Regions from separate parts of the Chryseobacterium sp. D764 genome, predicted to be linked through region 2. Evidence: riboswitches for the same ligand, from Rfam matches in the RefSeq annotation. Region 2 holds a riboswitch; each other region holds the start of a gene.

What was found. A riboswitch is a leader RNA that binds a small molecule or an ion and turns the genes downstream of it on or off. The one in region 2 is predicted to bind S-adenosylmethionine.
Region 1: linked by a shared signal. The riboswitch ahead of KYG33_RS13690 (TonB-dependent receptor plug domain-containing protein) and the one ahead of KYG33_RS16590 (SusC/RagA family TonB-linked outer membrane protein) in region 2 are both predicted to bind S-adenosylmethionine.
Region 3: linked by a shared signal. The riboswitch ahead of KYG33_RS17370 (alpha/beta fold hydrolase) and the one ahead of KYG33_RS16590 (SusC/RagA family TonB-linked outer membrane protein) in region 2 are both predicted to bind S-adenosylmethionine.
Region 4: linked by a shared signal. The riboswitch ahead of KYG33_RS13350 (TonB-dependent receptor plug domain-containing protein) and the one ahead of KYG33_RS16590 (SusC/RagA family TonB-linked outer membrane protein) in region 2 are both predicted to bind S-adenosylmethionine.

Annotation. Positions count from the first base shown of each region.
Region 1 covers NZ_CP079219.1:3,022,365-3,030,159, reverse strand. Annotated here, with positions in the region: gene KYG33_RS13695 (alpha-amylase family glycosyl hydrolase) at 1-1,936, shown strand, start outside; SAM riboswitch class I at 2,207-2,312, shown strand; gene KYG33_RS13690 (TonB-dependent receptor plug domain-containing protein) at 2,407-4,830, shown strand; gene KYG33_RS13685 (APC family permease) at 4,838-6,130, shown strand; gene prfA (peptide chain release factor 1) at 6,295-7,380, shown strand; gene KYG33_RS13675 (hypothetical protein) at 7,463-7,795, shown strand, end outside.
Region 2 covers NZ_CP079219.1:3,652,634-3,660,428, forward strand. Annotated here, with positions in the region: gene KYG33_RS16575 (GYDIA family GHMP kinase) at 1-906, shown strand; gene pckA (phosphoenolpyruvate carboxykinase (ATP)) at 1,034-2,650, shown strand; gene KYG33_RS16585 (type II 3-dehydroquinate dehydratase) at 2,732-3,139, opposite strand; SAM riboswitch class I at 3,384-3,482, shown strand; gene KYG33_RS16590 (SusC/RagA family TonB-linked outer membrane protein) at 3,566-6,502, shown strand; gene KYG33_RS16595 (RagB/SusD family nutrient uptake outer membrane protein) at 6,520-7,795, shown strand, end outside.
Region 3 covers NZ_CP079219.1:3,812,950-3,820,744, reverse strand. Annotated here, with positions in the region: gene KYG33_RS17380 (O-succinylhomoserine sulfhydrylase) at 1-965, opposite strand, end outside; gene KYG33_RS17375 (ACT domain-containing protein) at 1,077-2,615, opposite strand; gene KYG33_RS17370 (alpha/beta fold hydrolase) at 2,615-3,559, opposite strand; SAM riboswitch class I at 3,626-3,732, opposite strand; gene KYG33_RS17365 (MGH1-like glycoside hydrolase domain-containing protein) at 3,921-6,536, shown strand; gene KYG33_RS17360 (OsmC family protein) at 6,607-7,026, opposite strand; gene KYG33_RS17355 (DUF58 domain-containing protein) at 7,054-7,795, opposite strand, start outside.
Region 4 covers NZ_CP079219.1:2,950,462-2,958,256, forward strand. Annotated here, with positions in the region: gene KYG33_RS13350 (TonB-dependent receptor plug domain-containing protein) at 1-2,297, opposite strand, end outside; SAM-I-IV-variant riboswitch at 2,595-2,692, opposite strand; gene KYG33_RS13355 (outer membrane beta-barrel family protein) at 2,811-5,036, shown strand; gene KYG33_RS13360 (HesA/MoeB/ThiF family protein) at 5,146-5,856, opposite strand; gene thiH (2-iminoacetate synthase ThiH) at 6,002-7,120, opposite strand; gene KYG33_RS13370 (thiazole synthase) at 7,130-7,795, opposite strand, start outside.

The DNA.
Region 1 (7,795 bases), 630 kb from region 2:
TACTTTTCAGTACAGAACGAATGATCTGAGAAAAGTGGCAGACCCTTATTCACCCCAGATCTTATCTTCTTATGATGATCCGTGGATCTCAGCTTCTACCTATCCGAATTTACCTGCATTTCCTGCCGGACAAGGTTTTGAAGTTTCAACATTTAAAACGGGGCAGACAGCCTATAACTGGCAGACAACCAGTTTTCAGAGACCCGCGAAAGAAGATCTGGTGGTCTACGAATTATTATTGAGAGATTTTACACAGGAAAAGAACTGGCAGTCTCTGATCAATAAAATTTCTTATTTAAAAAATCTAAAGATCAATGCAATAGAATTACTTCCCATCATGGAATTTGACGGAAACCTTTCCTGGGGATACAATACTTCTTTCCATTATGCATTGGACAAAGCTTATGGAACCCCCGAAAAATTCAAAGAATTTGTAGATATCTGCCACCAGAACGGAATTGCAGTTATTCTGGACGTCGCATTTAACCATGCAACAGGACGTTCTTCTCTGGTAAGGCTTTGGAATGTAGATCCTGATGGAGACGGTTACGGGGATGTTGCTCCAAACAATCCTTATTTCAATCAGGTCCCGAAACATTCATACAATGTATTTAACGATTTTAATCATACAAGCCTTTCAACTCAATATTACGTTGAAAGATGTCTTCAACAATGGCTGACAGAATATCACATTGACGGATTCCGCTGGGATTTAACAAAAGGATTTACCCAAAGCTGCTCCGAAAATGATGAAGCATGCACCAACGCTTATCAGCAGGACAGAGTGGATATCATGAAACATTATGCAGACAGACAGTGGGCAATCGATCCCAATTCTTACATGATTTTTGAGCATCTGGGAACGGATGCAGAAGAACAGCAATGGGCAAACTACAGGGTAGCAGAGGGAAAAGGAGTGATGCTTTGGAATAAACAAACGGAGCCTTATAACCAGAATACCATGGGATATAAAGACAACAGTAATTATGACAGAATGAACCATAGTCTTCATGGGTTTACCAATATGCGTGCTGTAGGGTACGGAGAAAGTCATGATGAAGAAAGATTGATGTTTAAAAATCTTGCATATGGTGCTGCGAACGGTAGCTATGACGTTAAAAACCTTAATACAGCTCTTGAAAGAATGAAAACTTTCGGTGCGACATTCTTTACTATTCCAGGTCCGAAAATGATCTGGCAGTTTGGGGAATTAGGATATGAATTCAGTATCAACAGATGTGCTGACGGTACTATCAATAACGGGTGCAGAACGGATGAAAAGCCTGTTGCATTTACTTTAAACTATGATACCAACGTAAACAGAAAAGCTGTATATGATATATGGGCTAAAATAATCACGATCAGAAATACCCATCAGGTTTTTAAAACTAAAACGTACAGTATAGAATCCAATAATCTGGCTAATGATCCGGACGGATTGATCACAAGAATTTATCTCTATGATTCGGCTATTACAACCGGGATAAAAAATGTTGTCGTACTGGCCAATTATGATATATCTGCAAAAAATGTTGTTCCTTTCTTTCCTTACACAGGGCAATGGCAGAATCTCATGGATGACAGTATTTCGAATATCGCCTCTACCACGGCTCCGATAACTTTACAGCCAGGAGAATTCAGGATTTTCGGGAATTATGGAGGTGCACTGTCAACAACAGATCCAAATACTGTAAATAAATTATCACTTCAGATCGCTGATAATCCAATACAAAACGGAGTGGCGAAATTAATTTTTAATAAAGCAAAAAACGGAGAAATTTTGATTTTTGATATGACGGGTAAAAAACTGGATTCATTCAAACTGAATAAAGAAAACGGAACTTATGAAATGAAAGTCAGTTATCCTGCAGGAACTTATCTGGTGCAGTTGAAATCGGAAACCGGAATTGCCATTCAAAAGATGATAATCAGATAAAAACAAATTATGAAGTTGTTTAGACTTAAAAATGTAGGATATATTGAAACCATTAAGAAGGATTTAAGAAATAAAGTGTAGTTAAGATGAATCATTCTGATTTTTAAGCTTAAGGCGAAGCTTATCTTAATACTCTTATCGCCTTACTATAATCTTAATGTTTCAAAAATAAAACTTTAAACAAGTTCTATAAAATAATAAAAGGCAAATTTGCAGTGTAGCAGATTTGCCTTTTTTGTCTATTTAAAAAAATAGTCTACTTTTGCAGTAGATTTATCAAGAAAGGTGGAGGGATTTGGCCCAAAGAAACCTTAGCAACCTGCACGATTCGAGAAGTGTAAAGGTGCTAATTCCAACCCTGAGGGGGAGATAAGCGAAGTCAATATTCTTATATGAATTCCATTTCTTGAAGTCTTGTATATCTGCGGAAAAATCCGTCAGACTGTAATTATTAATTGGCAAGAACAAAAATGAAAAAATTAAGTACAGCTGTATTATTGCTTGGGGCAATTTTGGTTGCTGCTCAGGAGAATGAGGAGAAAGGAAAACAAATAGAAGATATTGTTATCGTTGGAAACCGTAATGTAAAAAGAACAAAACTGGAAACACCGGTTCCTGTAGATGTTATCAATATTGACAAAATTCAAAGGAGTTCTCCGCAAATGACTGCTCAGGATCTTCTGAATTATGTTATCCCATCGTTTAATTCCGTAAGACAGTCTGCTTCTGATGGTACGGAACATATTGATCCTTTAACCTTAAGAGGAATGGGCCCTGATCAGGTTCTCGTATTGCTGAACGGGAAAAGAAGACACACCACTTCTTTAGTCAATTATCAGAATACCGTGGGGAATGGCTCTGTAGGAACAGATCTGAGTACAATTCCTGTTATTGCTATTGATAGAATAGAAGTGTTAAGGGACGGAGCTGCAGCACAATACGGTTCTGATGCCATTGCAGGAGTGATCAATATTATTCTTAAAAAAAATACGGGAGCCTCAGCAAGTCTTACGTATGGATTGACCGGGAGAAATGATGGAGATACCTATCAGGCAGGAGCCAATTATGGTACTTCATTAGGAAAAAAAGAGGGTTATATCAACCTTTCTCTACAATTAAGCCACAGAGGAAAAACCACAAGAACTCAAAATCACGATCTAGATATTTTCGGAGATAATTTCGCTTACGCCTTTGCAAATGATCCTGAAGCGGCAAGAGCTGCAGATGATGCGAAGATTAAGGAGCGGGGATTGTCACGTGATGATTTCAATTTCCAGATTGGAGATGCGCAGATCAGGCAGGGACAGTTGTTTTTCAATGCAGAATATCCTTTTAACGATCAATTTAAAATCTATTCTTTCGGAGGTTTTAGTATCAAAGAAGGAAAAGGCTTTGGTTTCAGAAGACTGCCGAGCGAAACATCCAATGTGGTTTCATCCATTTATCCGAACGGCTTTCAGGCAACTCTTGGATCTCAGGTATATGATATTTCCTATGCTGTAGGAGCAAAATATAATGTCAATGATTGGGTATTAGATCTAAGCAACACATTCGGAAGTAATACCTTCAATTATAATGTAAGCAATACCAATAATGCTTCTCTCGGGGTAAAATCGCCAACCCGGTTTTATGCAGGAGCCCATAGTTTTCTTCAGAATACCGTGAATCTTGATGTTTCCAAAAGTATAAACCGTTTCAATATCGCATTTGGGGGAGAATTCAGGTTTGAACAATACCAGATCAAACCAGGGGATGAAGCTTCTTATACCCAATATGATATCAATGGAAATGTAGCTACAGAAGGGTCAACAGTATTGGGTGCGGGTGGATCTCAATCTTTTATCGGGTTTTCTCCAAACAATACCTTGAAAAAAGACAGACACTCAACTGCTGTGTATGCGGATGTTTCCTATGATTTAGATAAAAAATTAAATATTGACGCCGCTGCCAGATTTGAAAATTATTCAGATTTCGGAAATACGTTGAATGGAAAGCTTGCCGTTCGATATGAGTTCGTAAAAAATTATGCAATAAGAGCTGCCGTTGGAACAGGATTCAGGGCACCTTCCCTTCAGCAGCAGTATTTCAATAATTCATATGCGGATATTTCTACTTCAGGCTCAAAGATTGTTACCAAAGGAATATTCAGTAACGATAGCGAAGCCGCCAGAATTCTGGGATTTGATAAACTCAAACAGGAAACTTCTGTCAACGCGAGTGCGGGATTTACCCTGAAACCTTTACACAATTTAACGGTCGCTATAGATGGATACTGGATTAAAGTGAAAGACAGAATTGTGATTACCAGTAATATAACAGACCCAAGACTAGACCAGTTTAAGGTGGAAAGCGGAAGGTTCTTCGCCAATGCCATTGATACAGAAACGAAAGGAGTAGATGTAGTGGTTTCTTATGACTGGATTCTTGGTAACGGAAAATTAAATATGAATCTTGCCGGAAATTATACAGAAACTAAAATTACAGACTTTCATTTTCCGGAAAACTTAGGAACTCCTCAAAATCAGTTTTTTGGTCCGGATCAGATCAATATCATTGAAACACTGTCTCCAAAAACAAAAGCTTCATTTGGATTAAATTATGGAATCGGGAAGTTCAATTTTCTCGTGAGAAATACCTATTTTGGTAAAGTAATAAGAGATGGTTATCCATTTGGAGGCGTTCAGGAATTCTCCCCAAAAGTAGTTACGGACATCAGTATTGGATATGATATCACAAAAAGTATCAACTTTACAGTAGGGGCCAACAATGTATTTGATGTTTTTCCGGATCGCCAGATTTATGAAAATTCATACTATGGAGTATTCAAATATGCGCCAGTTCAGATGGGAACACTGGGGAATTATTTCTTCGGAAGGCTTAATTTTAATTTTTAATCATTAAATGAGTACTACCTCACATCAGATTGGCTGGAAAACAGCAGCAGCCATCGTCGTTTCCAATATGATAGGAACAGGGATTTTTACAACCCTGGGATTTCAGTTATCCGATATTACCAATACCTACAGTATTTTCCTGTTATGGAGCATTGGAGGAATTCTCGCCTTATTCGGGGCTTTTTGCTATGCCGAATTAGGCTCACATTTCAAAGGAAACGGAGGTGATTTTATCTATCTTAAAGAAACCTATCATCCGCTGTTCGGATATCTGATAAGCTGGGTTTCACTCATCATCGGATTTTCCTCTCCGGTTGCGCTGGCTGCATTGGCAATGTCGAAATACCTTTCCGTATTCAATTATTCTTTTGGAAATGGGTTTGCAATTGCCGCTATTTTTCTGGTAGCAGTGGCATTGTCATTCAGTTTAAAAACATCCAGCAGGTTTCATAACTTTTTTACATTCATCAAGATAGCCTTTATTATTGTACTGGTTATTCTGGGAGTTGGGCTTTCAGAATCTACACAGATTGGCAACAGTCTGAATTTCAGTGACAGCTGGCAGAATGAGATCATGCTTCCTGCCTTTGCTACGTCTCTGGTGTTTGTTACCTATTCTTATACAGGCTGGAATTCTGCTTCCTACATCGCAGGAGAAATAAAAGACGTCCAGAAAAACCTTCCCAAATCTTTGATCATTGGAACTATTTTCGTGACGATAAGCTATATTTTGGTGAATTATATTATGCTGAAACATGCTCCTGTGAGTCAGTTGGCAGGAAAAGAAGACGTAATGGGGGAAGCTGCTGTCAATATGCTGGGGCCTATCTTTGGAAAGATTGTCAATATTTTTATTGCGCTGCAGCTGGTTGCAACAATTAGCGGATATTTATGGGTAGGTTCAAGATTGACACAGGCTTTTGCAAAACATACTTACATCTGGAAACCGTTATCAGCGGGTAATGCAAGAGGAATTCCCGTAAGAGCTATTTTTGCCCATGCAGTTATTGCTGTGGTTATTATTCTCACCGGAAGTTTTAAAGAAATCTTTGTTTACACAGCCTTTATTTTACAGCTTTTTGCAAGTCTGGCGATTTCTACCGTATTCTTCCTGAAGAAAAAAGACAGGAAAATTTTTAAATCCAATGCTTTCCATATTTTTCCAGCCGTTTTTCTATTGTTCAGTATCTATATTCTCTATTTTACATTTATTCATAATCCTAAAGAAAGTCTTATAGGAGTAGGAATTATTGCTGTAGGAATTATTTTATATTGGGTTGACAGGAGACTTTCCAAATAACATCAAAACAAACCTTAATGGCATAGAAAGGTTAATATACAATTGATAAATTCACCTTTTTACAGTTTAGCCCCCTTTATCCCTAATGCTCAAAAATTTATGATGCTCAGTAATTTTAATTTTGAATTAATAATCCTTATCTTTGCACCCACAAAATTTCTACAATGTCTAAATCATTAATTCCAAAATTAGAAGCTATAAAACAAAGATATAATGAGGTTGCAGACCTTATTATACAGCCTGATGTCATTTCAGACCAAAAAAGATATTCTTCTTTGAACAAAGAATATAGTGATTTGGGAAAAATTGTAAGAGTTTACGATCAGTACAAGGGAGCACTGGACAGTATTGAAGAATCTGAAGAAATTATTGCAGACGGCTCAGACAGAGATTTGGTAGATCTTGCTAAAGAAGAAAAGCTGGAAGCTCAGGCTAAACTTCCAGGATTGGAAGAAGAGCTGAAAGTATTACTGATCCCTAAAGATCCTGCTGACGACAAAAACGTTATTGTGGAATTACGTGCCGGGACAGGTGGTGATGAAGCCGCTATTTTTGTAGAGGACGTGTACAGAATGTATACCATGTATTTTAAAACAAAAGGATGGAGACATGAGGTAACAGACTCTAACGAAGCTGCCAAAGGATACAAGGAATTGATCATGAAAGTGGAAGGAGAAGGCGTTTACGGAATCATGAAATTCGAATCCGGAGTTCACCGTGTACAGCGTGTACCTGAAACAGAATCTCAGGGAAGAGTACATACTTCTGCCATTACAATTGCTGTTCTTCCGGAAGCTGAAGAAGTAGATTTTGAACTGAATCCTGCTGATATTGAAATGCAGACATCCCGTTCAGGAGGTGCCGGAGGTCAGAACGTAAACAAAGTTGAAACGAAAGTTCAGCTTACCCACAAACCTTCAGGGATGGTAGTGGTATGTCAACAGGCTCGTTCTCAGTTAGCTAACCGTGAACTGGCAATGGAGATGCTAAGAACAAAATTATACGATATCGAATTGCAGAAAGTACAGGGAGATATTGCTGCACAACGTAAATCTATGGTTTCTACCGGTGACCGTTCTGCAAAAATTAAAACATACAATTACCCTCAGGGAAGAGTTACAGATCATAGAATCAACAAGTCTATGTATAATCTGGATGCTTACATGAATGGAGATATTTCTGAAATGATTGATGCCGTAATCATGGCAGAAAATGCAGAGAAAATGAAGGGGGAAGAAGAAAATTATTAAAATTAAAAACAAAATAAGAATAAAGCCTCTGATCCTTCAGGGGCTTTGTTTTTTCAAATAACTAAACATAAAAATATTAACTATGAAAAACTACAAAATTATTTTACTGCTGCTTACCATGATAGGGCAGCATCTTATGGCTCAAACTGAAGTGAAGAAGCCCAAAGAAGCCTTCGAATTATTTTTCGGAACTTTTGTGAATAATGATGAAGCGGCGTTGAATAAACTGAATGATTACTTAAAACCAACAGTGGAAGGACAGAATGCTTACCAGGTAGATTTTAAAGAAACGTCAAAAGAAATGATGGATGGGAGTGTAGAGAATTTTCTGTCTGCTTTCCCTAAGGCAACGGCTGCAGCATGTAAAAAAGAAGCGGAGGAGTACTTTACCGCAATGTTTGGGAATTTTAAAACA
Region 2 (7,795 bases):
ATGAACGCGATATTTTCACCGGGCAAGCTTATGCTTACTTCAGAATATTTCGCAATCGACGGAGCTCTTGTCTTAGCGGTACCTACCAAGCTGGGACAAGAGTTTTTCTTTGAAGAAAAAGAAGATGAGAGGTCACTTATTCTTTGGGAGGCTTATCATCAAAACAAATTATGGTTGAGGGCGGTCATTGATTATAAAAACTGGCAGGTCTTAGAAACCAATATTCCATCAAGCGCTGAATTTATTGTCAAAACATTAAAGAATGTTCAGCAGCTTTCTAATACTAAATTCAAATTCAATCTTACTTACCACTTAAAAACTAATCTTCAGTTTCCTTCAGACTATGGTCTTGGTAGCAGTTCTACTTTGATGAACAATCTTGCAGAATGGGCTGAGATTGATCCTTTTCATCTTAATGCAATTAGTTTAGGAGGAAGCGGATATGATATTGCAGTGGCAAAAGAAAAATCTGCAGTTCTATTCCAAAGCAAACCTGAGATTAAATATGAGAAGGTAAATTTCAATCCTTCATTTAAAAATGAACTGATTTTTATTCATTTAAATCAGAAGCAGGATAGCAGAGAAGGGATCAACTTTTATAAATCAAAAAAGAAGTCTCCTGAATTGATTGAAGAATTTTCAAATATCACAAAAAAAATAATGTTATGCAGTGAATTGGAAAAATTTTCCGAATTAATGATGATTCATGAGCGTAAAATTGCTGATTTTCTTGAAATATCCACAGTTAAAGAAAAAATATTCTCAGATTGCCCTTCTTTTGTCAAAAGTTTAGGCGCATGGGGGGGAGATTTTGTAATGAGTGCCAAATTTGGGGACTACAAGAACTATTTTTGGGAGAAAGGTTTTACAACTATTTTTGAATGGGAAAATATAATTTATTTATAATCAAACCATTACGATCCTGTTTTTTTATTTGTCATTCTGACTTATATCAGTATATTTAAACCACCTTTAACAAATAATTAATATTATTTTTGTTGAAGTCAATAAAGAAATAGAAAATATAAGTAAAATGAAAAACACTAAAATCATCCAGGATTTAGAGAAATTAGGGATTAAAGGAAACTATGAAGTAGTGTACAATCCTTCTTATGAAGAATTATATCAGGCTGAAGTTTCTTCTGAAAATCAGGGATTTGAGAAAGCTGAACTTACAGAATCTGGCGCGGTATCAGTAAAAACAGGGATTTTCACAGGTCGTTCACCTAAAGACAGATATATTGTTCAGGATGATGTTACAAGAGATACAATTTTCTGGGATGGTAAAGTAAATTTACCTACATCAGCAGAAATTTTCGGTTCTTGTAAGGAACTAGTGATGAACCAGCTTTCTGAAGCTAAGAAGATTTATGTAGTAGATGCTTTTTGTGGAACAAATGCAGATACAAGACTTAAAGTAAGATTTATTGTTGAAGTAGCATGGCAGGCACATTTCGTGACAAACATGTTTATTCGTCCTTCTCACTACGAACTGGAAAACTTTGGTGAGCCGGATTTCACAGTAATCAACGGATCAAAAACAACAAACCCGAACTGGGAAGCTCAGGGATTAAACTCTGAGAACTTTATCATGTTCAACCTTACAGAAAAACTACAGATCATCGGAGGTACATGGTATGGAGGTGAAATGAAGAAAGGAATGTTTGCCATGATGAACTATTACCTTCCATTAAAAGGTATGGCTTCAATGCACTGTTCTGCAAACGTAGGAGAAAAAGGTGATGTTGCTTTATTCTTTGGTCTTTCAGGAACAGGTAAAACTACTTTATCGGCAGATCCTAAAAGATACCTTATCGGTGACGATGAGCACGGATGGGATAACAACGGAGTATTCAACTATGAGGGAGGATGCTACGCGAAAGTAATTGATTTATCAGAAGAAAAAGAACCGGATATTTTCAGAGCAATCAAGAGAGATGCACTTCTTGAAAACGTTGTAGTGAACAATGGAATAGCAGATTATACTGACGGATCTATCACAGAAAATACTAGGGTTTCTTATCCAATTTACCATATCAACAAAATTGTATTGCCTTCTAAAGCAGGTCATGCTAAGAAGATTGTTTATCTTTCTGCAGATGCATTCGGGGTACTTCCTCCGGTTTCCATCTTAAATGAAGATCAGGCTCAATACCACTTCCTTTGCGGTTATACATCTAAATTAGCCGGAACAGAAAGAGGAATCACAGAGCCTCAGCCATCTTTCTCACCTGCATTTGGTGAAGCATTCCTTACATTGCACCCAACAATGTATTCTAAAACATTGATCGGTAAAATGCAAGAGCACGGTGCTAAAGCTTATTTAGTAAACACAGGATGGAACGGTAGCGGAAAGAGAATTTCTCTGAAAGATACCAGAGCGATCATTGATGCAATCATTGACGGTTCTATTGATAATGCTCCTAAAACTCAGGTTCCAATCATGAACCTTGAGATTCCTACTGAATTACCAAACGTTTCTACAGGTATTTTAGATCCTAGAGATACTTATGAGAACGCTTCAGACTGGGAAGAAAAAGCAAAAGATCTTGCTTCAAGATATATCAAAAACTTTGAGCAGTACTGTGATACTGAAGAAGGTAAGAAATTAGTTGCTTCAGGACCTCAATTACAAGAACAAACTATCTAATAGTTATTTATAACATACAGAAAAGCCTCATCATCGATGAGGCTTTTTTATTTCTAATTTTTCGCAGATATTATTTGAAAATTACTTTAAGCTTAATATAGCCAATCTATATCCATCCATTCCAAAGCCAGATAAAACTGCATCCGTATTAGCAGCTGTCACAGACTTCTGTCTGAATTCCTCTCTTTTATAGATGTTGCTGATATGAACTTCTACTTTGGGTTTTCTGATATTTTTTAGACAATCAGCAATCGCATAGGAATAATGGGTGAAAGCTCCCGGATTAATTACTACGGCATCAAAATCATCTTTCTGAAGCCTGTTGATAAGCTCTCCTTCAATATTTGACTGATAATATTTTAATTCATGAGATTGAAACTCGGATTTTAAAATTTCCAAATAGTTTTCCATAGAGATATTTCCATAGATTTCCGGTTCTCTGGTACCTAACAAGTTGAGGTTAGGTCCGTTTATAATCAAAACTTTCATACTATAAAATTAAAAACTTTTTTTAATTAAATGCTCAAAAATTTCCGCACAAATTAACGTTCGTTCAATTGTATTATTAATAATGATATTTATCATGTTTGATAAAATGGTAATGATTGCAACTCCTTACAGTAATGGGTTTTATTAAAATCTTATGTTAATTTTTGAAAATTTATCATGAAAAATAATAAGTCTACTTGTTTTGTAGACTAAAAGTTTTTAGCTTTGCAACCATATTTCGATCGGCTTATAAAGAAAGATGGAGGGAACTGACCCTGTGAAATCTTGACAACCTACCCATTGGGCAAGGTGTTACGTTCAGCCTTTTAAGGAAAAATAAGCATTTGGTTTATCGTATTTATCGATGCCCTTTGCTGATTTTTCTGCAAAGGGCAAAATTTTAATATATGATAAATGAAATTGATTATGATTAGCAAAAATTTATTCGCTTTTAAAACTTGGATACCTCCGGTTGCTGCATTTTTTCTGGGAGTAACCAGTGTACATGCACAGAATTCTAAGCCGGAAAAGGACAGTCTTCATGAAAAAGAAATTGACGAAGTTGTAGTCGTAGCCTATGGAAAAGCAAAAAGAAACAGCTATACCGGTTCCGTTGCTACCATTTCCAGCGATAAGATCAACAACAGACCTGTAACCAATATTACCAAGGCATTGGAAGGGCAGGTTGCCGGGATTCAAACGACGAGTGCATCAGGACAGCCAGGAGCGGTTTCTACTATCCGAATTAGAGGGATTGGTTCTATAAGTGCTTCCAGTGATCCTTTATACGTAGTAGACGGAATCCCTTTTGATGGAAACCTAAATTCTATCAGTCCAAGTGATATTGAATCTATCAGTGTTTTGAAAGATGCCACTGCGAGTGCGTTGTATGGATCAAGAGGAGCAAACGGGATTATCATCATTACCACAAAATCAGGTAAAAAAGGAGAAGCTAGAGTTAATTTTAATATCAGCCAGGGATTCTCCGGAAGAGCCGTAAAAGATTACGAACAGGTAAATACAGATCAATACTTTCAATTATATTGGGAAGCCTTGAGAAACGGATATCAGTCCGGAAAAGTGTCTTCTCAACAGGCTGCACAGATGGCAACAGATAATCTTGTTTCTACACTTGGGATCAATCCATATGGAACAGGATATCCAAAACCGGTGGGAACCGATGGGAAATTATTACCCGGAGCATCACCACTTTGGAATGACGACTGGAGGGATATTTTGCAGAGAGTTGCTTCAAGAAATCAGGTAGATCTTGATATCAGCGGAGGAAGTGAGAAGAGCAATTATTTCTTTTCATTGGGCTATCTTGATGATAAGGGAATGGCTATTGAATCAGGATATAAAAGATACAATACCAGGTTAAAGATCAATTCTGAAGTAAAAAAATGGCTGAATGTTGGGGTAAACTTAAGCTATACAAACAGTATTCAGCAGGCGCCCACTTCTTCAGATTCCAATTCAAGTAATATCATCAATGCTGCAAGATTTATTCCTTCATTCTATCCTTATTACGAAAGAAATGCAAATGGAAGCTATATTTTGGGTGCAGATGGAAACCCGATTTATGATTTCGGAAAATACAGACCAACAAGTGCGCTTCAGAATCAAAATGCCGCGGCAACACTGCCATTAGACAAAAACGAAAATAAAGAAGATAACTTCTCAGGAAAAGGATTTATGGAATTCACTTTCTTACCGGAGTTGAAATTCAAGACAAGCTTTTCTGTTGATTTGGTGAATTATAACGGACATTATTATTCAAATCCATTGCTGGGACAAGGCGCTGAGATTGGAGGTTCAGTAACGAAAACCAATACCAGAACACTTTCTTATACAACCAGTAATATTCTGACATACGATAGGAAATTTGGGAAACACCATGTAAATGCTTTAGCAGGACATGAATTCTATAAATATGACTATCAGACGATTTCCGGAACAAGAAGCCAGTTTTCTCTCCCTTATTATTATGAACCGGATGCTGCTTCTTTACTGGGAAGCTTCAGTGGGAACAGTAATAAATTGAGCTTATTGAGTTTCCTTGGAAAAGTAGAGTATGACTACAATAATACTTATTTCCTGTCTGCATCAGGAAGAGCAGACAGTTCTTCAAGATTTGAAAAGGATAACAGATGGGGGAGATTCTGGTCAGTTGGAGGTTCATGGAAAATTTCCAATGAAGAGTTTGTAAAAAGCCTGAATGTCTTTAATCAGTTGACATTACGTGCCAGTTACGGAGGTCAGGGAAATGATAAATTACTTCGACCAAACGGACAGCCGCTTTATTATGCTTATCAGGAGCTGTACAGATTTATCAGTCTTGGTGGAGAACCGGGAACAACACTTGAAAAAACGGCTACCAATAATGTGAAATGGGAAACCAACCTTAATTTAAATGTAGGATTAGAATTCGCTGTTCTGAATAACAGAATTAAAGGAAATATTGAATATTTCAAAAGAAAAAGTCAGGATCTTCTATTTAACATGCCAGTGGCACCATCTCTGGGAATTAGTGATTATCCTGCCAATATTGGAACTATCCAAAATACAGGATTTGAATTTTCATTATTCACAACCCCAATTAAGAATGATAATTTCCAGTGGAATGTAGATGTAAACCTAAGCACCTTAAACAATAAAGTTACCAAGTTACCTTCAGGGCCACTTGTAGTGGGACAAACCAAGCTATTAACGGTAGGAGGTTCCGTATATGATTTCTATATTCCGGAATGGGTTGGGGTAGATCCAAGCAATGGAAAGCCATTGTGGAAAACGGTTTCTACAGATGCGAGCGGAAATTCAGTAGAAGGAACTACCTCAGAATATTCAAAAGCAACAAAACTCTTGCAGGGTTCTGCTTTGCCTAAACTGACCGGAGGAATCAGTACCAGCATTACCTACAAAAATTTTGATTTTTCAGGATTGCTGACATTCAAAATCGGTGGAAAAATTCTGGACAATGATTATACTTCCATCATGCACAACGGAAGTCTGGGAGGACGTGCATGGAGTGCTGAAATGTTAAACAGATGGACGCCTGATAATCCTAATACGGATGTTCCGGGCTTGAGTACAACAACAAATAACTGGACGTCAAACTCATCCAGATTCTTATACTCAGGGACATATGCAAGACTTAAAAATGTAAGCTTAGGATATACACTTCCTGAGGATTATTTTGAGAAAATCGGACTTAAAAAGTTCAGAATTTATATTCAGGCAGAGAATCTTTTAACCTTCTATAAACATAAGGGAATGGATCCTGAACAGGCTTTGGATGGAACCACCTATTACAGATACCCTGCAATGAGAACAATCACTTTTGGTCTTCAGGCAATACTATAACGTTTAAAATTGAAACAATGAAAAAATTAAAATATCTATCGTTTGCACTTATCGGATTTTTAGCGTTGACAAGCTGTGAAAGCGATCTGGACACTGCTCCGACTGATCAGGCTAACAGTGTGGAAGTTTTCAAAACTGCTGAAAGTGCAGAAACTGTAGTAAACGGTACCTGGGCAAAATTTAATAACGATGGAACTACCTATGCTAATATTGGATATTCCACTGTTTTAAGAGCCAGTGATGCAATGGGAAGCGATGTAGCTGTATTAACCAATAAGTATGGATTTGCTTCTACTTACGCTTTTACAGAAATGGTAAACAGTACGGCTTCTCGTCCGTTATTTATCTGGACCATGTTGTATTCTACCATCAATAATATGAATAATGTTATTACAAGAATTGACGGGACAGAAGGAAGTCAGGAGAAAAAAAATCAGGTGAAAGGACAGGCAAAAGCATTACGTGCCTTCTGTTATTTGAACCTTGCCAGCTTTTATCAGTTCAGCTATCTGAAAGATAAGTCAGCTTTGACGGCTCCCATTTATACTGAACCTTCTACAACAAGCACTGTAGGAAAGAAAAGAGCAAGTCTTGAAGAGATTTATGCTTTGATTAAAAGTGATCTTACCGATGCTGATAATCTATTGAAGAGCTATACAAGAAATAATAAAGATAAAATCAACCGTGCTGTGGTCAACGGACTTCTTGCCAGAACTTATTTGAATACCGGTGATTGGAGTAAAGCTTCAGCATCTGCAAAAATAGCAAGAGAGGGTTTTCCTCTGATGGCTCCGGAAAAATATAAAGATGGTTTTAATGATATCAACAATGCGGAATGGATCTGGGGTCATGGACAAACACAGGAACAGTCTGATGCAAGTTATGCATTCCATTATCTGGATGTGTCTTCATCAGGAAGTTATTATTACAGCTTTATGGCGGATCCTTATTTTAAAGACCTTTTTGATGCCAATGATATCAGATCCCAGTTATTTTCATGGGACGGGCAGAAAGGAAGAGAGGGATTGCTGAGATATGCTAAGTTTAAATTTAAACCAACCCTTATTGCAGATATCGTTTACATGAGAGCTGCAGAAATGTACCTGATTGAAGCTGAAGCTGAAGCCAGAAATGGAAATGTTCCTCAGGCGGTAGCCGTTTTGAACCAGTTGAAATCTGCCAGAAATGCCAATATTTATAGTGGTTCATTATCACAGAACGATGTGGTAGCAGCTGTTTTAGTCGAAAGAAGAAAAGAATTATTTGGAGAAGGTTTCTCTCTATCAGATATTA
Region 3 (7,795 bases), 160 kb from region 2:
TTATCTAAAAAGTTTCTTCCGCCTTCTATTCCTCCCTTTATTTCAAATGCTACGATATTTCCTCCAAGCTTCATTTGCTTTTTAGCGACTTCATAACTTGGATGGGATTTCAGAAATGGATATTTTACTAATTCTACGTTCGGATGACTTTCTAAAAACTCAGCTACTTTCAATGCATTCTCACAGTGCTTTTCTACACGGATCGCCAATGTTTCTAAACTTTTTGATAATACCCAGGCATTAAAAGGAGATAATGCAGGTCCTGTATTTCTTGCGAAAAGATAAATTTCTCTGATCAGGTCTTCTTTTCCTACTGCTATTCCTCCTAACACTCTTCCCTGTCCGTCAATCAATTTCGTCGCTGAATGTACAACAATATCTGCACCATATTTGATCGGCTGCTGAAGATAAGGTGTTGCAAAGCAGTTATCTACAATAAAAATAAGGTTGTGCTTTTTCGCAATCTGTCCGAAGAACTCAAGATCCAGAATTTCAATAGCCGGATTGGTAGGAGTTTCAAGATATAAGATCTTTGTATTGGGCTTGATATATTGTTCAACATTCTCAGCATCTCTTGCTTTGAAATAAGAGGTTTCAATATTCCATTTCGGGAAATACTTAGTAAATAAAGTATGCGTAGATCCGAAAACTGACTGGCAGCTCACGATATGATCTCCGGCATTCAATAAAGCAGCAAATGTAGAATAGATGGCAGCCATTCCTGTAGCAAACGCATATCCTGCTTCTGCACCTTCCATCTTAGCAATCTTATCTGTAAATTCTGTTACGTTTGGATTAGAGAAACGGCTGTATAAATTCTTTGGTTTTTCTTCTGCAAAGCTTGCTCTCATATCTTCCGCATCCTGAAATATAAAACTGGAAGTAAGGTATAATGGTGTAGAATGCTCGTCAAACTGACTTCTTTCAGTCTGGGTTCTTATTGCTGATGTTTCAAAATTTTCCATATAGTTTTAATTGATCAATTTTACATTGTAACCATCAGATTCTTCGCTATGCTCAGAATGACAATTGCCGTTATGGTTACACTGCCAAATTGATAGATGTTAGATTAAATATTATTTAGTTTCACTTACTCTTAAAATATCTCCGAATACTCCTCTGGCTGTTACCTGTGCACCTGCTCCTGCTCCCATGATAACGATAGGATTTTCACCATAGCTTTCTGTGTAAATTTCAAAGATTGAATCTGAACCTTTTAATTGTCCTAAAGCTGAAGTTGCCGGAACAGAAATCAATTTTACATCTAACTCACCTTTATCTTTCTGCAGATCACCATGCAAATCACCTACATATCTCAATACATGCCCAGGCGCCTGATTTTCTTTTATTTTCTGATACTCTTCGTCCAGTTCTTCAAGTCTTGAAAGAAATTCTGATTTTGAAACCTCAAGCAGACTTTCCGGAACCAGATTTTGAATATTGATATCTCCGAATTCATTAATTAAGTCTAATTCTCTCGCCAGAATCAATAATTTTCTTGCTACGTCATTTCCCGATAGGTCTTCTCTTGGATCCGGTTCTGTGTATCCTTTTTCCAAAGCTTCATTGATAATGGTTGAAAATTTATCGTCTCTTAAAGAAAAATTGTTGAAAACATAGCTTAATGTTCCGGAGAATACTCCTTTGATTCTGGTGATATTTTCTCCTGAAAGGTGTAATAATTTAATCGTATCAATTAATGGTAAACCTGCCCCCACATTGGTTTCATACAGATAACGTCTGTTGTTTTTATTCAACGTATATCTTAGTTTTCTGTATTCTTCAATCGGAAGGGTATTAAAAATCTTGTTTGAAGAAACCAGATCAAATCCGTTTTCTGCCAGAGCATGATAGTTTTTCACAAAATCCTTACTTGCCGTGTTATCAACAACGATAAGGTTCTCCAGCTGGTTTTCGTTGGAGAAATTAATCAGCTCCTGAACACTCGAAGGATGTTCTGCAGTCAAAACCTCATCGCTCCAATTCGCATCAAATCCTTTTTTGTTGAAAGCTATTTTCTTTGAATTGGCTACTGCAACAACTTTAAGATCTATTTTTTTACGTCTTTTTATTTCTTCTGAAGATTCCAATACCTGTTGTATCAGAGTTTTTCCTACATTTCCGTGACCTATAATTGCTAAATGAACTGTCTTTGGCTTTTTGAAAATTTCAGACTCGATGATATTTCTGGTTTTTTCATCCTGTGAAGAAGTTACTACGATGTTGACTCTGTTTTCTCCCGCAACCTGATTCAAAAGTAATGGGAAAACATTGTTTCTTGCCAGCTCAGCAAAGACTTTATTGAAATCTTCTGCTACAAAACCGATCACAGAAACATTATTGATACTATAGATCTGAGAAACTTTTCCAGATTTTCTTTCTGCTTCAAACTCATCAATAAGACAAGCAACTGCTTTTTCTGCATCAATTTCCTGAACCAAGATAGAAATTCCGTTTTCTATGGCCTGCTGGGAAATTACTCCTACACTGATACGCGCTAAGGTAAGCGCTTTAAAAATTCGTCCGTCAATCCCGATTTCTCCCAGGAAATCTTCTCCTTCAAATTTGATGATTGATCTGTTCTTCAAAAATTTTATTTCGTTAGCATTTTTCATTACTTCTGTAAAATGTTTTTAATGATATTATTTAATTGTTGATATTCCATTAAGAAGGCATCATGCCCGTGTATAGATTGGATCTCGTGGTAAGAAACATTCTTATTTTTCTCTTTTAAGTTTTCAAAACACATTCGGATTTCAGAAGCAGGAAAGAATAAGTCTGTATCTACGGAGATCATGTGCATTCGTGCCTGTATTTTATCCAGTGATGGTTCATCAGCATTAATATTCATCAAGAGATGATTCATCAGTTTGTACGCTTTTAAACTAAATCTTTCGTTTAGTGCATTACCATGATAAACCAACCAGTCTTCTGATTCCAGACATTGTTTGTCCTGGTTATATTGGTTTTGAAATCTGTCATTGAGCGACTGTGGTGTTCTATAACACAGCATGGCATGAATTCTTGCTTTCTGTAATGGTTCTTCTTTATCATTCAATAAAAATTTCTGAACCAGACATTGTGCATGAAGCCAGTCGTGTGTTCTGTAATCACAGGCAATAGGAATAAATACTTCTGCAAGATCCGGCTGCTTGGCAAGCATTTCCCAGGCAATTCCTCCTCCCAGAGAGCCCCCAATAATGGCGTATAGATTTTTGATATGTAAAGCTTCAAGCCCTTTTAGAAATATCGCGGCGATATCTGAAGGCGTGAAATCTTCATAATCTTCAATTAAAAAATTGTCATAACCGTTTCCGGGTATATTGAAACACAGAACCGTATATTGATTGGTATCAACAATCTGATTTTCTCCTACCAATTGTTTCCACCAACCTTTTTCTCCGGATACATCTGAGTTTCCGGTAAGTGCATGATTGATTAAAACAATGGGTGCTGTAAACAGATCTTTCCCAAAAAGCTGATAGCTTAACGGGATATGGTATTCCTTTTGGGAATTGGTTTGATACGAAAGATTTATATAGTTTAGTTCTGTTTTCAATTCTATTATATTTTAATACAAATACAATTGAAAATGCCACAGGAAATGGCTGAAAAGAACTTCAGTAAGTTATCTGTCCAAAATACTTTGGTAGAACGTAGCACCTTCTTTGCTTGCGCAAAGGGTTGCTAAGGTTTCATAGGGTCTAATCCCTCAACCTTTCTTGATAACATTTTCAATATTTGAATGAACGAATGGTGCAAAGGTAGTTCTTTTCTTTTAATTTCAAAAAAAAAATATTTTAATATTTAAAAAAGCCCTTAAATACAAGTATTTCAAAACTATATTAATAATTGTTCAGATGAAAAAAATTGGAATTATTTTTCAAAAAAACTAACTTCGTATGGAAAAATGATGAGATATGACCGCCGAAAAAGAAAGATTACAAGATACTAAATGGAAAAACTGGGGACCTTATGTAAGCAACCGACAGTGGGGAAATGTACGTGAAGATTACAGCTCAAACGGGAATGCCTGGGATTTTACCAATCATAATAATGCTGAAAGCTATGCTTACCGCTGGGGAGAAGAAGGCATCGCCGGAATTTCTGATGTAAAGCAACTTTTCTGTTTTGCTTTTTCATTCTGGAACAAGAAAGATAAAATGGTAAAAGAACGATTCTTCGGATTGAGTAACCCTCAGGGAAATCATGGTGAAGACATCAAAGAAATCTTTTATTATCTGGACAATACGCCTACTCACAGCTATATGAAGGTGGTGTATAAATATCCGATTAATGAATTTCCTTACGATGATCTTGTTATAGAAAACGGAAAACGAAGCAAAAAAGAACCGGAATATGAGATTTTTGATACCGGAATTTTTGATAACGATGAATATTTTGATATTTTCATTGAATACTGTAAAGCCGATCACAACGATATCTTAGCCAGAGTCACCGTTTGTAATCGAAGCCAGCATGAGGCTCCTATTCTGGTAGCTCCCACAATCTGGTTCAGAAACAACTGGAAATGGGGATACAATACTTATAAAGGAGAGGTTAATGCGTCTCATGACGGAAGTATTAATATTGGTCATGACAGTATTTCGATCAAAAAGCTATATTCCCGAAACTCAAATGCACAGAGTGTATTTTGTGATAATGAAACCAATACTTCCAAACTTTACGGAGCTCCCAAAGCAGAGAATACTTATTTCAAAGATGGAATCAATAATTTTATTATTCATCAGGGAGATACTGTAAATCCTGAAAAAAGAGGAACAAAAGCTTCTTTTCTTATTGATGAAATTATTGATGCTGGGGAATCAAAAGTTTTTGAGTTCAGGTTGTCTCCTGACGAAATGGATGAACCTTTTGACAGTTTTGATCATATTTTCAATATCCGTCAAGCTGAAGCTGAAGAGTTTTATAACGATATTCAGAATGATACAGTAAATGAAGATGAAAGAAATGTTCAGCGACAGGCTTTTGCAGGGCTTCTTTGGAATAAACAGTTCTATCATTACAATATCGGAAAATGGTTGAAAGGAGATCCCAATTTTGAGGCTCCAAGAAATTTCAACGAATATGTAAGAAATACAGAATGGAATCATCTTCATAATAAGGATATCATTTCCATGCCTGATAAATGGGAGTATCCATGGTATGCTACGTGGGATCTGGCATTTCACTGCGTCCCTTTCTCCATTATAGATGCGGAATTCGCCAAAGGACAGCTTTTATTACTTACCAAAGAATGGTACATGCATCCTAACGGACAGCTTCCTGCTTATGAATGGAACATGAGCGATGTAAACCCGCCTGTACATGCCTGGTCTTGCTTCCGTGTTTTTAAGATTGATGAAAAAAACAATGGAAAGCCGGATTTATTATTTTTAGAAAAAGTCTTTCAGAAGTTGTTGCTGAATTTTACATGGTGGGTCAACAGAAAGGATAAAAATGGTAAAAATATTTTCGGAGGCGGCTTCCTTGGTCTAGATAATATTGGTGCTTTTGACCGGAATATGGAACTAAAGGACGGTCAGCATCTTGAGCAGGCAGACGGAACAAGCTGGATGGCGATGTATGCATTGAATATGATGCGTATTGCGATGGAACTTGCCCAATATTATCAGGTATATGAGGATATGGCGATCAAGTTTTTTGAACATTATCTTTATATCGCTGAAGCTATGGAAAACCTGGGTGAAGGAACAAAAGGCTTGTGGAATGAAGAAGACGGATTCTTCTATGATGTATTGCAGCTTGGAAACGGAGACAGTGTTTCTTTGAAATTAAGAAGTATTGTCGGCTTAATTCCTTTATTCGCAGTAGAAATTGTGGATCACAGGCTGTTGGAAAAGATGCCTAATTTCAAAACCAGAATGGAATGGATCCTAAAAAATAAGCCGGAACTCACCAAGCTCGTTTCTCATTGGGATGAGGAGGGACAAGGCAGAAAACATCTGATGAGTATTTTACGTAAAAACAGATTAACAAAGGTTCTTACAAGAATGCTTGATGAAAAAGAATTTCTAAGCTCTTACGGAATCCGTGCTATGTCTAAAGTATACGAAGAAAATCCTTTTGTATTCTCTGTGCATGGAGCCGAAAATATGGTATACTATACTCCTGCAGAAAGTGACAGCCGAATGTTTGGTGGAAACAGCAACTGGCGTGGGCCGATCTGGTTTCCTATCAATTTCCTGATTGTTGAAAGCCTGCAGCGTTTTCATTATTATTATGGAAACAGTCTTAAGGTAGAATTTCCAACAGGAAGCGGCGATAAAAGAAATCTTGATGAAGTCGCTCAGAATATCAGCAAAAGGCTCTGTTCAATATTTTTAAAGGATGAACATGGGCAAAGGGCTTTCAACGGAGGCAATCCAAAATTCAATTACGATGAGCATTTCAGAGATTATATCACCTTCTTTGAATATTTTCATGGTGATAACGGCCGTGGTGTAGGGGCTTCTCACCAGACAGGATGGACTGCCACTGTGGCGAAACTGATAAAACCAAGACTTACCTTTTAATCAGCAATGAGTAATAAATAATAAAAAAGCCGGATGAGTCATCCGGCTTTTTCTATTTTTAAATAAGAGATTAAATTTTTTCTCCGTTTACATAGACTTCATATCCGATTTCTACATTCGGTTCTAACGTTCTTGATACGGAACAGTATTTTTCAAAAGAAAGTTCTGCTGCCTTTAATGCTTTTTTAGGATCAATTTCTCCTTCTAAAAGGAACTTAACATTAATGGATTTAAAAGGTTTTGCTTCATCTACCTGTACTCTTTCTCCTTCTACTTCTGCCTGAAAACTTTTGATATCCTGACGCTGCTTCTTTAAAATAGAAACCACATCAATTCCGCTGCAGCCCGCGACTGCCATCAGTACACTTTCCATTGGAGAAACGCCTTTTGCTCCCGGCTGGGAAGTATTATCCAGAAGAATAGAATTTCCTTGTGCATTTGTACATTCAAATAAAAAATCGTCGTTTATTCTGTTAAGTGTAATTTTCATTATTTATTGCTTATTGCTTTTGCAAAGTTATAAAATTCCTCTCGCTTTTATCTCAAGATATTTATTGATAACATCGATATTCAAATTTTCCGGAAGTGTATATACGGTATAGATTCCATATTTGCGAAGTTCCTGGATGATCAGTTTCTTTTCAAACTCAAATTTCTCAGCAATGATCTCATCATAGATTTCCTGCATATTTTCAGGATTTTTGTTGATCAGCGTCTGCAATTCTGAATTTTTGAAGAATACAACTACCAGCAAATGGTTTTTTGCGATTCCACGTAGATATTTCAGCTGTCGGTTCAGTCCGTCCAATGTTTCAAAGTTGGTAAAAAGCAGAATTAAGCTTCTTTGATTGATAGAATATTTTACATCCTGATACAGGCGGTTGAAATCACTTTCAAAGAAATCTGTTTTAATATTATAAAGCGCTTCAGAGATTTTTTTCAGCTGCCCGGATTTATTATCGGCTGCAATTTTATTTTCAGCTTTCTTGGAAAAGGTCATCATACCGGCTCTGTCTCCCTTTCTCAAAATAATATGAGAAAGTGCCATTGTTGCATTGATGGAATAATCCAGCAAGCTTAATCCATTGAAAGGCATTTTCATGGTTCTTCCTTTATCAATCAGCATAAAAATACGCTGTGATTTTTCATCCTGAAACTGGTTTACCATCAAACGGTTGGTCTTGGAAGTAGCTTTCCAGTTGATCGTTCTGATATCATCTCCGGGAACATATTCTTTGATCTGCTCAAATTCCATCGTG
Region 4 (7,795 bases), 700 kb from region 2:
TCTCCGATTCTTTTGGTCTGATTAAGATTAAGGCCGAAGTTATTCTCCAAAGAAATCCCTGATGAGATTTTTGAATTCTGAGAAATGGTAATATCCAGCCCTTTCGTCTGAGAGTCCACCGCATTGGCAAAAAAATTGGCAGCACTTGCCCTTGCAAGATCAAAAGCGTCCTGAAGAACTGCCTGATCCGAACCTGGGGTAAAATTACCATTAGGGCGGAAAAAAAGATCTGTCAATACTACTCTGTCCTTAATCTTTATTAAATAAGCATCTGCTGTGAAAGTCAGGCTTAATGACGGAATCTTCCATGTAATTCCTGTGCTGTAGGATTGTGAGGTTTCCTGTTTCAATTTTGGAATACCCAATGCCTGTGCTGCTTCAGAATTGTTTCTGAAAGTACCTACCTGTGTAGTTTTTCCCTGTTGAATCAGTGTAGAAGTAGAACTATAATAGATTTGTGCTAAAGATGGTGCTCTAAACCCCGTAGAAACAGCACCTCTCCAGTTTAGATTGGGAGCCAGCTTTACATTGGTTGCCAGCTTATAATTGAATGTAGATCCGAAGTCTGAATAATTCTCATATCGTAAAGCTCCTTCCAGCAGCCATCCGTCAGTAACCTCCAGCTCTGCATCTGCATAAGCCGCAATACTGTTTCTGTTTCCGGAGACTGCATTTTCCGGACTAAACCCTGGGAAAACCTGAGCTCCGGCCGGTCTTATATTTCCAAAGAAATCGGTTACTTTTTCATTTTCAGGGGTTTTAGCGGTTACCACACGTCCATAAATATCATAAGAAGCATAAGAATTTTCCTTTCCAACATTTACTTTATAGTTTTCGTGTCTGTATTCACCTCCAAATGCAATGTTCAATCCTTTCAGGACATCATATTTTTTGGAAAAGTCAAGGTTGATGGTATTTTGTGAAAACTCAGAGCCTCCGGCATCAAAAGTTCTTGGAGAACTGTCTGTAAGTGATGCATTAAAGGTATTTACCACCCCAAAACTGAAGACGTTTTTCCCGAATGTATTACTGAAGTCCACATTCCAGCCATTCCATTTCCCTTTGATTCCTGCAGCGAGAGAATAATCATTTACGGTTGCTTCAATCTGAGGAAGATATCCGTTGGGAGTCACTGCATTGATGTTTCTTTCAGTATTAGGAAGTCTGTAAAATCCTCCGGCATTTCCAAGGCGGTAGCTGTAACCTCCAAATGAGTAAACCTTCCATTCCTCATTAACAGGAATTTCAGAATTAAAGAAGAGCTGTCCGGATTGCAGCTTAGACTGTCCTGCTCTCAGACTGAAATCTTTTCTCTCTAATCCTCTGTAATTAAGTTCCTGGGAGGTAAAATCTTTACCTAATAATTTTTGAAGGTCCGAAATACTATTTGCTCCCGAAATCTGAGACTGAAAATCCGGTGCAAAATATCCAACCTTACCTGCATATTGTTTAATTGTATTGATAATCTGCTGAGTATTGGAAGTATTGGTAATATTTTTATACAACCCATCAATATTCACTCCATCCTGTAATGCTCTGTAATTAATGGCATTATAGGCATTGAAGATATCTCCTTCTCTTACTCCGGCTCTGGAATAAGGGTCTCGGTATTGGGCAGAACCTGTAACGTTAAAAAATCCGGTCTGTCCAATTTTAGCTCCATAATTAAGGTCTACAGAAATGGTCTGTCCATCCACTCCTCCGGAGAAATTATTGGCAACAGGTGAAGCATATCCACCTAAAAACACCTGTCCGGAAAGCCCCAATCTTTTTTTCAATCCAAGGTTAACGACTCCAGCAATGGCATCAGAACCATATTGGGCAGAAGCTCCATCTCTTAAAACCTCAATTTTTTCTAAAGCAAAAGCTGGAATAGCATTAAGATCGGTTCCCACAGATCCTCTTCCCGGTGTGAGGGTAACATTAATCAATGAAGACTGGTATCTTCTTTTTCCATTGAGTAAAACTAAAACCTGATCCGGACCTAAACCTCTTAAAAGAGCAGGATCTACAAAGTCAGTTCCATCGTTAACCGTGTGAGAAGTGGATGAAAATGAGGGTACAATATAATTTAAGGCCTGGCTGATACTATTAGTCGGGCTCTGTTTTAAAACTTTTGATATATTAATGATGTCTACCGGAACAGGTGTATCTGTCAATGATCTTCCGGAACCTCTTGATCCAAGGATGACTACATCTTCTATTTTCTTAGATTGTAACGTGTCCGTCTGTGCGTAATAAAATGTAGAAATAAGCGCAATAGAAGGAACAAATATTTTTTTCTTGAAATTATACATGTTATTTGTTGTTTACTTTTTGTTGTTAAAAATTGTTTTTTGAGCAATACAAATCCCGTATCCCTAAATTTTAAGGTTACATAAATGTTCGAAATGTTTGTATTATTTTTTAGAAATAGAAAAGGCTAGAAGCAACAACACATGCGCATATAGAAATGGCATGAAAACATATGGGAATAATGAAGATTCACTTCATGATCCGAAGAATAAAAGATAACTGATGTAAGGAGATTTCCCTTGTCTTTAAACATTTGAATTTAACTTTAAAACAAAAATTCAAGATGGGATAATAATAGAATGATAAACATTTTTTCCGGAAGATCCGGCTTATCGATTGCAGCACCTTGCTTGTTTTTGCAGGTTGCTATCCCATCTAGAGATTCTTGATAATTACCCGGCAAAGATATAATTATTTCGTAAATAAAAAAATATTTAACCTAAAATTCGATTTTCAACATTTTAGCGTAACAAATTATCTTTTTCAGCGTCTAACCGGATATCAGTAAAAACATTATGAAAAAAACGATTTTCGCGTTATCCTTATTAAGCTCTGTTTTTGTCTTTTCACAGGAAAAAAACAACAAACCTCAGGAAAAGCAGATTGAAGGTGTAGTCATCACCAAAACTAAAAAAGCAGTTGAACAAAAGGCAGACCGTACTATTTTTGACTTTTCCGAGCAACCTCAGCTGAACAACGGAAACGTATTGGAAGGAATAAAAAAGCTTCCTGGACTGGTATCTACCGACATCGCAGGAATGATGTACCAGGGAAAAATGCTGGAAGTATATCTTAACGGAAGACCTCTGAACATCACATCCAATGAATTGAACTCCTTTCTTGAAGGAATGCCTGCCAATTCTGTAGAAAGAATTGAGGTAATCACTCAACCCGGCGCTGAATTTCCGGCTACATCCGGAGGTGCAATCATGAATATCATCACGAACAAAAATGCCAATAAATATTTAACTGCTACGTATTCCGGAAATTATTCTTTCACAAATTATGACAAGTATAGAAGCAGAACGACCAACTCCGTTAATTTAAATGCCAGAAATAAATATTTCGGATGGCAGCTGAATGTTGGTCAAAACTACCGTGAAAGTATGCTGAACGGCCAACAGGATGAGCTTTTAACAAGTCATACCGACAGATACGGACGTGGGTATTTTGCAAAATCAGGATTGACTTTTGATTTAGGACAGGACAGATTATTATTAAACTACGATATTTACCACAATAATAATGACAATTATACTTTAAGTAACGGTCATGGAGATTTACCTTTTCAGAACAATCCAAAGGATTTAAGAGAAGCTTTTTATACATCTTCTGATGTGGCCCATACCAATAGCTTGAGACAGGAAGCTGTTGTAACGTATCAGAAACGTTTTGCTGACAAATCTCAAAAACTGGACTTTCAGTTTGGCTACACAAGATCAGACAGTAAATTCTCTCAGGACAATTATTTTCAGGATGGTATATTTGCTGCAGCTCCCAATCCACCAATTAACAGTGCAATGAGTGGCTTAAAAGATATTCTGAACAATGAATCTGTAATGAATATTGCCAACTTTAAAGTAGATTATGCCCAGCCTATCAAGCTTCTTGATGGTGGAAAGGTAAGCTTTGGAGGATTGTATGAAAAACAGGATTATGATACGGAAAGTTTTGGCTTGACGAATCTTGAATATCAAAGACAAACTGCTTCTACCTATTTGGAGTTTCAGGCTAAACTGAAAAAGTTTGACTTCACATTGGGTTCCCGTGCGGAAAACTATGACATTTCGGGGGTAACAAGATATTTCGATAAAGATGCAAAACTGGTGGAAGCGAATTTGATTCCTTTCAATAAATTTAAATTTTTCCCGAACGCGAGTGTACAGTATAACATGATGAATCAGGTTTATATTGCTGCGAATTACAACAGAAAAATCAGCTTACCAAGTATTTCTGCCCTGAACCCGAATAACGTAACGTTCTCCGGACCAAGTACGGAAGTTAATGGTAACCCGAATCTACAACCTACTATTTTTGATAATTATGAATTGAAAATTTCAGCTTTTGATTATGCATTTATCGGGTATAGCGTAAGTTCAGCAAACAATCAGGTGGCACAGATCATCCGAAAAGACGGAAGAAAACTCTACAACGAGCAGGTGAATATTTCAAATATGAAAATTCATAACTTCAACGTGGGATTACCGGTTCCTTTTATGATTTTCAGCAAGCCTTTGAGCGAAATCATGAAGTTTGATTTTAATCCTGATAAAATTAACTTCATGTACTTATATGCTGGTTACCAGAAACATGAAATCGACAATCTGAATAATAAAGGATTTTGGATTTTCAATATTATGACTCAGATTCTTCTGCCTAAAGACATCAAAATGACAGCCAATTACAGCTATCTGACTCCAAAGGCAGGATATTTCTATTTCACGGCAGAGAAACCATTCAACAACTCTCTTGATATTACGCTGACGAAGAAGTTTATGAACAACCGTCTGACGCTTTCAGTTTTTGCGAATGATATTTTCAACGGACAGATGATGCAGGTACGTTCTAATCCGCCATCAGGAACTCCGGTCATGATCAGCAGCAAGTATGACACAAGGAATTTCGGATTTTCTATCAATTATAAAATTCCGACAAGAAATAAACTGGCGAAAGAGGATCCCAATATCCTGAACCAGACTAAAAAAGAAGATAACGGAGGCGTAATGCAGCAGGCACAATAATTCTTAAGATAAATAAAAGAGGCAGTAATAATTTTTACTGCCTCTTTCTATTGATATTGAATTAGTGTTATTGGTGAAAATATTAGCGATATTAGTGTTTATATTTACATCAGAAATCTATCGTCTGAAATCTCCAGTTCAGCGTGTCTACCAATGTCAACTGATTGACAATTATTGGAAGATCAGTGATGATTTTTAAGGTCTGAAGAGCCATCATACTTCCTATTATTCCGGGAAGAGCTCCCAATACACCAAGACTGTCACAATCCGGCATATCTTCATCAGAAGGAGGTTCCGGAAATAGATCTCTCAGATTTTTACTTCCATTATGATTGAACACGGCAACCTGTCCTGAGAATCCCAGAATACTTCCATAGACCAAAGTTTTTTTCAATTTTATACAGGTATCATTCACCAGATATCTTGTGGAAAAATTGTCTGACCCGTCTACAATTACATCGTACTGAGAAAGGATGTCTTCAGCGTTATTTTTATTTATTTTCTCTTCAATTCCTGTAAATGTAACCTGATGATTAAGCTTTTCTACAAATGTTTCGGCGCTCTTCACTTTGGATACGCCTACGCTGTTTTCAGTATAAATGATCTGTCTGTTCAGATTATGAATTTCAACCTCATCAAAATCTGCAACACCTAAAGTTCCCACTCCTGCAGCGGCCAGATATTGAATAATGGGACTTCCCAAACCTCCCGCTCCTATGACAAGGACTTTTGAAGCCATGAGTTTCTTTTGTCCTTTCAGTCCTATCTCTTCTATAAATATCTGCCGGCTGTATCGCGAAAAATGATCTTCTTTTTTCATACTTTATGATAATTGAACCATTAAGATTCTTTAAGTTTTTAAGGAAAATTAAGCTGAGCTTTGCTTTAAGAAGATATGGCCTTAAAATCTTCGATTTTTCTTAATTTAGCTTCAGCTCTTCAAAGTTCTTAATGGTTTTAAAAGTTTAAAATCCATTATACACAGAATCCCAGTCTTTCATCACAGGATCGTAGCCCGCTTTTTTAATCATAATTCTGATCTCATCCATGCTTCGTTCGTCACTGGTTTCAAACTGCTCCAGAGATTCTTTATCAACAGCATACCCTCCGGGATTGGTTTTTGAGCCTGCACTCATGGCTGTAGCTCCCAGAGATACAATATTATTTCTAAAGACCTCATTTTCTCTGGTGGAAATGGAAATCTCAAGGTCTTCATTCCAGATTCTGTAGGCACAAATGAGCTGAAGAAGATCTTTGTCTTCCATAATAAAATTAGGTTCAATAATTCCTTCTGCCGGTCTGAGTCTTGGGAATGAAACCGAAAACTTACTTTTCCAATATTGTTTTTGAAGATAATCGATATGTAATGCGTTGAAAAAACTATCAACCCTCCAATCTTCAAGTCCAAGGAGAACTCCTAGCCCAATTTTATGAATTCCCGCCCGTCCTATTCTGTCCGGAGTTTCCAGACGGAAATGGAAATTTGATTTTTTACCTTTCGGATGATATTCTCTGTAAACATCCTGATGATAGGTTTCCTGATATACCAATACGGAATGTGCTCCTTCTTCATGAAGCAGTTTATATTCTTCTTCCATTAAAGGTTGAACTTCAATGGAAATATTGGAAAAATGAGGTTTTAACTTTCGGACAGCATTCTGAAAGTAGGGAACTCCCACTATTTTATTGGCTTCACCGCTTACCAGCAGTACATGATTCACACCCATTGATTTCAGAACTGATGCTTCAATCATCAGTTCTGTATCGGAAAGAGTTTTTCTTTTCAGATTATTATCAAGACTGAATCCACAATAGGTACAGATATTCTGACATTCATTACTGAGATAGAGCGGAGCATACAACTGAATGGTTTTTCCGAATCGTTTTTGGGTAAGTGCCTGTGTCATTCCTGCCATCAGTTCCAATTCCTGAGAAGCCACCGGTGACAGAAGATTCAGGAAATCATCAAGGGTTTTATTCTTTTTCTGAAGACTGGATCTTACATCAAACAGGTTTACTTTTTCAAGCTTACTCCTTACCTCCTCCCATTGATAGCGTTCAAAAACATCTTTAAAGCTTTTCATAATCCTGATTTATTCAAACAAAAACGAAGTAAGCGGACTTGAGGCTTCAGCATGGTTGGCAATGGCTCCCAATCCTGATTCAAAAGCTCTTCTTCCAGCAATCACACCTTCTTTAAAAGCGACAGCCATATTAAGCGGATTTCTTGCAACCGCAATGGCTGTATTCACCAAAACGGCGTCTGCTCCCATTTCCATGGCCTTTGCTGCATCTGATGGCGCACCGATTCCAGCATCTACCACTACAGGAACATTACTCTGGCTGATAATTATTTCCAGAAAGTCCTGGGTTCTTAATCCTTTATTTGTTCCGATAGGTGCTCCCAAAGGCATTACCACAGCTGTTCCGGCATCTTCAAGACGTTTGCATAGAACAGGATCGGCATGAATATAAGGCATCACAATGAATCCCAGCCTGGCAAGTTCTTCGGTTGCATATAATGTTTCAATGGGGTCCGGCAGTAAATATTTCGGATCCGGATGAATTTCCAGTTTTACCCAGTTTGTTTCCAGTGCTTCTCTGGCTAATTGTGCGGCTAATACTGCTTCTTTAGCTGTTCTGGCTCCGGAGGTATTAGGCAGAAGATGAACATTGGTTTCTCTTAATGAGTCAAGCAGATCATCTTCACTGGATTGTGCATCAATTCTTTTCAGTGCCATGGTCACCATATCCGTTTC